4 regions of the Serratia sp. GW822-FHT06D09 genome follow, and region 4 is predicted to be linked to each of the others. Evidence: riboswitches for the same ligand, from Rfam matches in the RefSeq annotation. Region 4 holds a riboswitch; each other region holds the start of a gene.
The links. Region 4 has a riboswitch for thiamine pyrophosphate ahead of thiB (thiamine ABC transporter substrate binding subunit). Riboswitches for the same ligand answer to the same signal wherever they lie in the genome.
Positions count from the first base shown of each region.

Region 1 (2,197 bases), on a different contig from region 4:
ACTCTACAAATCGGCCTTGTAACATTTTAATAACTTACTGTTACGTTTTATTACTTACGGAGTCAAACATGCTCAACCGTTTGGAAAGCCTGACTCAGCGCGTTGGTGGTAGTAATGAATTAGTTGATCAATGGCTTCAGGCTCGCAAGCAATTGCTGGTCGCCTATTGCACCCTCGTGGGTATCAAACCGAATAAAGAAAAGCATACGCCGCTGAATGAAAAAGCGCTGGAGAACTTTTGCCATAATCTGGTGGATTACCTCTCCGCCGGTCATTTTCATATCTATGACAGAATTATCAAGCAAGTGGAAGGCGCATCCAGTCCGAAAATGACGCTGTCGGTAAACATCTACCCCAAACTGTGGGCAAATACCGAACAGATTATGGCATTTCACGATCGCTATACCGAAGTGGATATCGATCAGGATGTGTGCCTGGAACTCCATCAGGCATTGTCGGATATCGGTGAAACCCTGGCGGCACGTTTTACCCTGGAAGATAAGCTGATCCAACTGGCGACCGAAGCCTGGCAGCAAACGATGCCGGATAAAGCGCTGGATCAGGCACGTTAGAATTTTGTAGTTTTTTTTATTCACCCTCCTATACTGGGGGCATCTTGTCGGAGTGCCTAGCGCCTGATTTGTTCATCAAATTGGCCAGGCTGAGACCGTTAATTCGGGATCCGCGGAACCTGATCGGGTTAATACCCGCGAAGGGAACAAGAGTAATCTATCGCCACAGGCAGGTGATCCCAACAGGGATAATCCCGCCCTGTCGGCCAGCATCATTACTCCCTCCGAGCTCCAGACAAGCAACATTCCCAACCCAACACACTGGTAGGAACTTGCTATGTCTAACGTTAAAAAACCCCGTGCCCGTAAAGAGCAACGCGAAGAAGCCCAGCAGTTTATCGATACCCTTCAGGGCGTGTCCTTTCCCAATTCACGCCGGATTTATCTGCAGGGCTCACGCAACGATCTGCGGGTGCCGATGCGTGAAATCCAGCTTAGCCCGACGCTGCTTGGCGGCGACAAAGACAACCCACAGTACCAGCCCAACGAAGCCATTCCGGTATACGACACTGCCGGTCCTTATGGCGATCCGCAATCTGAACTTAATGTGCATACCGGCCTGGTAAAACTGCGTGCAGGCTGGATAGCTGAACGCGGTGATACCGAACTGCTCAATGGCGTCAGTTCCGGCTTTACCCAGCAGCGCCTGGCGGATGAAGGTCTGGATCACCTGCGTTTTGAACATCTGCCGCGGCCGCGCAAGGCGCAACCCGGCAAATGCGTCACCCAGTTGCACTACGCCCGCGCTGGCGTAATCACCCCTGAGATGGAGTTTATCGCCATCCGCGAAAACATGGGCCGCGAGCGTATCCGTGGCGATGTCCTGCGCCAGCAGCATCCAGGCCAAAGTTGGGGCGCCAATCTGCCGGAGAACATCACGCCGGAATTCGTTCGCCAGGAAGTGGCCGCTGGACGCGCCATCATCCCCGCTAATATCAACCATCCCGAATCCGAGCCGATGATCATCGGTCGCAATTTTCTGGTGAAAGTTAACGCCAACATCGGCAACTCGGCGGTGACCTCATCCATCGAAGAGGAGGTCGAAAAACTGGTCTGGTCCACCCGCTGGGGCGCGGATACGGTGATGGACCTGTCCACCGGCCGCTATATCCACGAAACCCGCGAATGGATCCTGCGTAACAGCCCGGTACCGATCGGAACGGTGCCTATCTATCAGGCGCTGGAAAAAGTGAACGGCGTGGCGGAAAACCTGACCTGGGAAATGTTCCGCGATACGTTACTTGAGCAGGCAGAGCAAGGCGTTGACTACTTCACCATCCACGCCGGCGTACTGTTGCGCTATGTACCGATGACCGCCAAGCGCCTGACCGGCATCGTCTCGCGCGGCGGTTCGATCATGGCTAAATGGTGTCTGTCACACCATCAGGAAAACTTCCTGTACCAGCACTTCCGCGAAATCTGCGAAATTTGCGCCGCCTATGACGTCTCACTGTCCCTGGGCGATGGCCTGCGCCCCGGCTCAATTCAGGACGCCAATGATGAAGCGCAGTTCGCCGAACTGCGCACGCTGGGCGAACTGACTAAAATTGCCTGGGAATATGACGTGCAGGTGATGATCGAAGGCCCGGGTCATGTACCGATGCAAATGATCCGTCGCAACATGA
Region 1 is NZ_JBXALO010000019.1:7,766-9,962, forward strand. It holds gene AC1RKG_RS24255 (Rsd/AlgQ family anti-sigma factor) at 69-572, shown strand; TPP riboswitch at 611-735, shown strand; gene thiC (phosphomethylpyrimidine synthase ThiC) at 850-2,197, shown strand, end outside.
Region 1: another riboswitch for thiamine pyrophosphate. It lies ahead of thiC (phosphomethylpyrimidine synthase ThiC); the one in region 4 lies ahead of thiB (thiamine ABC transporter substrate binding subunit).

Region 2 (2,197 bases), on a different contig from region 4:
GTCGGGTCGCCACGCGCGGCGCGGTAAACCGCAGCTCCTGCTCGGCCGTAAACAGCCAATCCGGACTTTCGCTTTCGCTAAGGTGACCCCCTTTCATCAACACCGCCTGACACCCCATCGCCAGGAGCGCCCGGCCCTGCTCACGCATCTGGCGCTCATTTTCCGCCGGGGCGCACGCCAGCAGCGCCGCCGCCTCCGGCAGGTTCGGCGTGATGATCGACACCAGCGGCAACAGTTCACGACGGATCGAATCCACCGCCTCCGGCGCCAGCAGCGGATCGCCGCTTTTTGCCAGCATCACGGTATCCAGTACCACAAAAGACGGCTGATAATGGCGCAAACGCTCCGCCACCGCCTGCACAATATCGGCGTTGGCCAACATGCCAATCTTGGTGCTGTCGATGCGCAGGTCGCTGAAGACGGAATCCAGCTGAGCGGCGACAAAGGCCGGATCTATGTTGTAGACCGACTGCACACCACGGGTGTTTTGCGCCACCAGCGCGGTAATCACCGAGGCACCATAGGCCCCCAACGCAGAAAAAGCTTTTAGATCGGCCTGAATGCCGGCGCCGCCGCTCGGATCGGTCCCGGCAATTGTCAGTGCGTTAATGCGTTTCATTGCAGTTCCTCCGGGCGCAGTTGATACAGTGCGTCGAGGAACGCCGGGGTGAAACTGCCCGGCCCGGCGGCACGGCGCGTGGCCCGTTCACCGCAAAGCGACATCACCCGGCAGGCGGTCGCCACGTTATCGAGCCGATCGCCCGGTAAACTGCAAAATGCCGCCACCACCGCAGAAAGTGCACAACCGGTACCGACCACCCGCGTCATCAGCACATCACCGCCGGTGACCGCCCAGTCACGCTGGCCATCGGTGATGTAATCAACAACGCCGGTTACTGCCACTACCGCACCGCTGCTGCGCGCCAATTCGCGCGCCGCCGGCAATGCCGCCAGCGAGTCGTCTGCACTGTCTACGCCACGTCCGTTAGCCTGCAAACCGCTCAGCGCCATGATTTCAGAAGCGTTGCCGCGGATCGCCGCCGGCTTCTCACCCAACAAACGATGGGCAAACGCAGTGCGATAGACCAACCCGCCGACCGCTACCGGATCCAGCGTCCAGGGTGTTTGTGCCACGTTGGCAGCTTCCACCGCAGCCAGCATGGATTCAGCGCGTGATGCATTGAGGGTGCCAACGTTGATCAGCACCGCATCCGCCAGTCGGCTGAACTGCGCTGCTTCGGTCGGTTCTACCACCATCGCCGGCGAAGCGCCGAGCGCCAACAGGACGTTAGCCGTCAGTTCCTGCACCACTTCGTTGGTCAGGCAATGGATCAGGGGCGATTGGCGTTTAAATTGAGTCAAACAGGCCGCGGCGCGGGCGCCGGGGAAAACATCAGGTCGAGCGAGCATATTCCTCCCAACCGGCGTTCAAGAAGGCGGGTACCGGTTGGGGCACCGAGACTTCCCTACGCTGGCATAATCCAGATCAGGTAATACGGGTAAAATCTCAGCCACCGCGCATCGCGCAGGGCACCCCGAGTCAAGACGGCCATTATTGGGGTTGCCGCCGGTGAGGTCAATCGCGCTATAGTGTCAAAAAATAAAAAGGAGGCGCCATGCAGATAAGAAAATACCAAGAGGCCGATCGCCCCTTCCTGCGCACCCTGTATCTGGCTTCGCGTAAAGCGGCGTTTCCGTGGCGCGATACCGAAGATTACCGGCTGGAGGATTTCGATCGCTCAACGCTGGGCGAAGATATTTGGGTGGCGGAAGATCAGGGGAAGCGGCTGGGATTTGTGTCGATTTATCGCCAGGACAACTTTATTCACAACCTGTATGTCGATCCGCATCTGCCGCCGCTCGGCGTCGGCAGCGCTCTGTTACAAGCGGCGGAACAGACCTTTACCGCCACCGGTTCGCTGAAATGCCTGGTGAAGAATAAGAAGGCGCTAGCGTTCTACCACAAGCACGGTTGGCGAATCATCGCTACTGGCAATGACGGCGGGGAAGAATATTACCTGCTGCACTCCCCGGCAAAATAAAATAAGGGCACAGCGCAAACCGTGCCCGTTCATTAAAGCCCCCGGCTCAGGCGACAGAAGCCGCCGGGGTCAGTTTTGCGCGTGCGCGGATATTTCTGACCAACAGCCCCGACACTATGATCCCGGCACAGGCAAACATGCCCATCAGCCCGAAA
Region 2 is NZ_JBXALO010000011.1:104,176-106,372, forward strand. It holds gene thiD (bifunctional hydroxymethylpyrimidine kinase/phosphomethylpyrimidine kinase) at 1-619, opposite strand, end outside; gene thiM (hydroxyethylthiazole kinase) at 616-1,410, opposite strand; TPP riboswitch at 1,447-1,548, opposite strand; gene AC1RKG_RS21635 (GNAT family N-acetyltransferase) at 1,617-2,042, shown strand; gene AC1RKG_RS21640 (MFS transporter) at 2,089-2,197, opposite strand, start outside.
Region 2: another riboswitch for thiamine pyrophosphate. It lies ahead of thiM (hydroxyethylthiazole kinase); the one in region 4 lies ahead of thiB (thiamine ABC transporter substrate binding subunit).

Region 3 (2,197 bases), on a different contig from region 4:
CATGGGGTCGTGGGTGATCAGCAGCACGGTATGCTGCGCCAGCAGTTCGGCGGCCAGCTGCTGGATCATGGCGCGGGTGATGGTATCCAGCGCGGAGAAGGGTTCATCCATCAACACAATCGGCTGGCGCTCATACAGCGTGCGGGCAATAGCGGCACGTTGACGCATGCCACCGGACAGCGCGGCAGGCAAGCTGCGGCCATAGCCGGTCAAGCCCACGCGTTCCCGCAGATGTTCCGCCCAGGCGCGGTCGACCTTTTCGCCGCGCAGCCGCGCACCGAGGCTAATATTCTCGTCAATTGTCAGCCAGGGATAGAGCAGATCCTTTTGCCCCATATAAGCGATACGTCCGGCGATCGGTAGGCCATCGCTGCCGATAACCGTACCGGAGGTGGGTTTCGCCAGCCCGGCGATGATCTTCAGCAGGCTGGTTTTCCCCGCGCCGCTGGCACCGAGCAGGGCAACGAAGCTGCCGCCGGCGATATCGAAATTCAGACCATCGAAAATCACCTGCTGACCAAAGCGCAGGGTCAGATCCCGTACCTGAATACCGGGCCGGGCATTGCCGTGCTGCGTGTCGCCGAGGCTCATTGGGCATTCAACCCCATCTGCCAGAAGGCGGATTCCAGGCGGGTGGCGGTGGTGAAAATCGCCGACAGTTCGTTTAGACGGCTTGGGGCACCCCGCTGGAGGCCAACGTTTTCCAGCAGGTCGAGGGAGGCTTGTACGCCGCTCAGATAGGCGGGATCACCATAGTTGCGGATCCACGAGGCATAGGGATTGCCTTCCATCACGGTGTTGGGATCGTTGAGCAGGCGCAGGCCGATTTCGGCATAGCCGGCGACGCAGGGCATTAACGCTGCCAGCAGATCCAGAGCATCTCCGGCGTGGCCGATATCGAGCACATAGCGGGTGTAATTGAGGGTTTCCGGCGCTTCGGGTTCGGCGGCTATCTGCGGTTCGCTCAATCCCCAGTCGGCACAATAGGCCAGGTGCAGGGGCAGTTCGGCGACAATCGCATTGAGCGAAGCGGTAGCGGCACGCATTTCCGGCAGGGTGCGCAGTTTGCTGACCAGCAGGGCATAGGCGCGGGCAAAGTGGATCAGGAACAGATAATCCTGCGTCAGGTAGCGGCGAAAAGCGGGTTCCGGCAGCGTACCGGCGGCCAGTTGCTGAATAAAGGGGTGTGCCACATAGTCCTGCCAGTGACCGCCGGCCTGTTGGCGCAGCTTTCCGTAAAGACCGTTATCGAATAAGGGAGTAAACATGGGACCTCCAAAAGTGAGTGGAGATCCGGGCGCGCTGAGGTGAGGTATGAACAGGCAACCGCCGTGAGGGGATTGCCGACCGTCCCTTCGCTGGCATGACCCAGATCAGGTTCAAAGGGTTCGGCTTGCGCCATCTCAGCCCGTAACAGGACACCCCTCGGAGGAGCCTGTTATACGATATTTACTTTTTGATTACAATGCTCAGGCAGTGTGGCGTCGTGGCGTAAAAGGATCCGTTTAGTGCGATCGGCCACGATATTTCTGGCCGGAAGGGGGCGATTTTTGTCACTGTAATCCGGTCATTAATGAATCTAAGGATCACCCCATGAAGAAAATCGGCTTCCTTTCTTTCGGCCACTGGACGCCTTCGTCGCAGTCGGGCACCCGTTCGGCGGCAGATGCGCTGCTGCAATCCATTGATCTTGCCGTGGCGGCAGAAGAGCTGGGGGCGGATGGGGCTTATTTTCGCGTACACCACTTTGCCCGCCAGCTTGCCTCGCCATTCCCGCTGCTGGCAGCCATCGGCGCCAAAACCCAGCGTATTGAGATCGGCACCGGCGTGATCGACATGCGCTATGAAAATCCGCTTTATATGGTCGAAGATGCCTGCGCCGCCGACCTGATTTCCGGCGGGCGGCTGCAACTGGGCATCAGCCGCGGTTCTCCCGAACAGGTGATTGATGGCTGGCGTTATTTTGGTTATACGCCTGCCGAAGGCGAGACCGAAGCCGATATGGCGCGCCGCCATACCGACGTCCTGTTGGAAGCGCTGCGTGGCGAAGGCTTTGCTGAACCTAACCCGCAACCGATGTTCCCGAACCCGCCGGGCTTGCTGCGGGTAGAACCTTTCTCCGCCGGGCTGCGCGATCGCATCTGGTGGGGCGCCAGCTCAAACGCCACGGCGATCTGGGCGGCGAAGCTGGGCATGA
Region 3 is NZ_JBXALO010000003.1:252,758-254,954, forward strand. It holds gene AC1RKG_RS08865 (ABC transporter ATP-binding protein) at 1-591, opposite strand, end outside; gene AC1RKG_RS08870 (TenA family protein) at 588-1,268, opposite strand; TPP riboswitch at 1,334-1,436, opposite strand; gene AC1RKG_RS08875 (LLM class flavin-dependent oxidoreductase) at 1,594-2,197, shown strand, end outside.
Region 3: another riboswitch for thiamine pyrophosphate. It lies ahead of AC1RKG_RS08870 (TenA family protein); the one in region 4 lies ahead of thiB (thiamine ABC transporter substrate binding subunit).

Region 4 (2,197 bases):
GTCAAATCCGGCCGGCAGTGAGGTCTTGATCACCGGGTACATCCAGTTGCCGGTAGGAATGGCGTTTTGGAACGCCGGGGATACCATAAATTGCATAAAGCGTTCCGCCAACTCAGGTTGCTTGCTGGCCTTGAGTTTGCCCGCCACTTCCACCTGCAGATAATGGCCTTCACTGAAGTTGGCAGCGGCGTAGCTGTCTTTTTTTTCTTCAATCAGATGGTAGGCTGGGGAGGTGGTGTAGCTAAGCACCAAATCGCCTTCGCCTTTCAGGAACAGGCCATAGGCTTCGCTCCAGCCCTTGGTCACGGTGACGGTTTTCTTCGCCAGCTTCTGCCAGGCTGCCGGTGCCTGATCGCCATACACTTTCTGCATCCACAGCAGCAGACCCAAACCTGGGGTACTGGTACGCGGATCCTCATAGATCACTTTCCAGTTCTGGCTGCTGTCGACCAGCTCATGCAGGCTTTTGGGCGGGTTTTTCAGCTTTTCTTTGTTGTAAACGAAGGCAAAGTAGCCGTAGTCATAGGGGACGAAGGTTTTGTCTTGCCAGCCGCCCGGTACGTTCAATTTGCTGCTGTCGACGTCGCTTGGCGCGAATAGCCCAGTTTGCTGCGCCGCCTGTAGCAGGTTGTTGTCCAGCCCCAGCACCACGTCGGCGGCGCTGTTTTTGCCTTCCATGCGCAGGCGGTTAAGCAGTGAGACACCGTCTTCCAGCGCGACAAATTTCAGCTCGCAATCACATTGGGCCTCAAAGGCTTTTTTGACCGCCGGGCCAGGGCCCCAGTCAGCGGCGAAGGAATCGTAGGTGTAGACCGTCAGCGTGGGCTTGGCGAACACCGGTGCTGCGCAAAACAACAGTAACAAGGGCAGGCTTTTTTTGACCACTTTGCACTCCTGAAAATTTAGGGGGGCAAGGGTATCTGAGGGGGCAAGCGGCTGATGCCGGATCGCTGGGCTCAAATCCCTCCGCCGGTATTGACCGGATCAGGTTCGACGGGTTTGTTCTCAGCAAAACCGGCCGCTTGCGTTTTCATTACGCTGCTGTCGTTTCGCACCCCGTTGAGACGGCGCCATTGTAAAGACTAACGGGCGCCGGTGAAAGGTGCTTATGCTTCCGGCGGCGCAAACCAGGCGGATTTGAAATCGAACCAACCCAGAGTGTTCATTCGCACGCCGCGCATGCTGCGCTGGCCATGCAGTTGCAGCCAGTGGTGGAACAGAGGATGCAATTGATGGCCGCTGACCAGACGTTGGCAAAAGTCCGCCAGCGGCAGGGCATTGGCGCGCCACAGCGCCGCATCTTCGGACAAGTCCTCACTCATGCAGTGCTGCATCAGCGGCAGTTCATACAGGGTGGCGAACAGTGAGAACTCCAGCGGCAGGTAAAAGTTGGCGCTGCCGAGCCACAAATCGGTGCTCGCGTCGCCTTTATGCCAGGTAGCGTAATCGACAATCTGAATATTCAGCTTAATGCCGTGCTGCGCCAGCAGCGGCTCGATGGCCTGCTGAATGGCGTGGAACTCCGAGTGTTCGCTGTAGTAGGTCAGGGTCAGTTCGGTCAATCCGGCCGGTTTGGGCTGCAATGCCAGCGCGCGATTGTGGTGCCAGCGCGGCAGAATGCCGTAGGCCGGTGACCAATAGCGTTGATAAACAGGGCCGGCGTTGCTCAGGAGCGAAATAGGGTTGATCAGTTCGCATAACCAGCTGCGGATGACCGGATCGGCCGCCAGCGGAGAGCGCTGATCGAATAGCAGAAAATAGCAGCCTTCTTCCAGTCGACTTTCCAGCTCGTTTTTCCCGGTATCGTCCGCCTGGAGCTGTACGCCGGAGTGTACCAGTTCTTCGGTCACCTCTGGCAGCACCCAGATATTGACCTCGTCGATCAGTGCGCGATAGCCAAAGTAATCATCAAAGGCGTGAATTTTCATCTGGCTGCGGTGATTGCGCACCACGCTATAGGGGCCGGTACCGACCGGATGGCGCGAGAACTCCGGCAGGCTCTGCCACTCGCGCGGCAATATCATGGCGTGCACGCTGCCCAGCAGCCACGGCAACCAGTAATCGGGGCTATGCAGATGCACGTCAATCACGTAGGGCGTCGGCGACGTCACGCGTTCGATATGGGAGAACAGCGGTTGTGGCATCAACCGGCTGAGCGAACTGATGACATCTTCCATTTCCAGCTCGCGCCCATGGT
Region 4 is NZ_JBXALO010000006.1:192,900-195,096, forward strand. It holds gene thiB (thiamine ABC transporter substrate binding subunit) at 1-885, opposite strand, end outside; TPP riboswitch at 944-1,069, opposite strand; gene sgrR (HTH-type transcriptional regulator SgrR) at 1,107-2,197, opposite strand, start outside.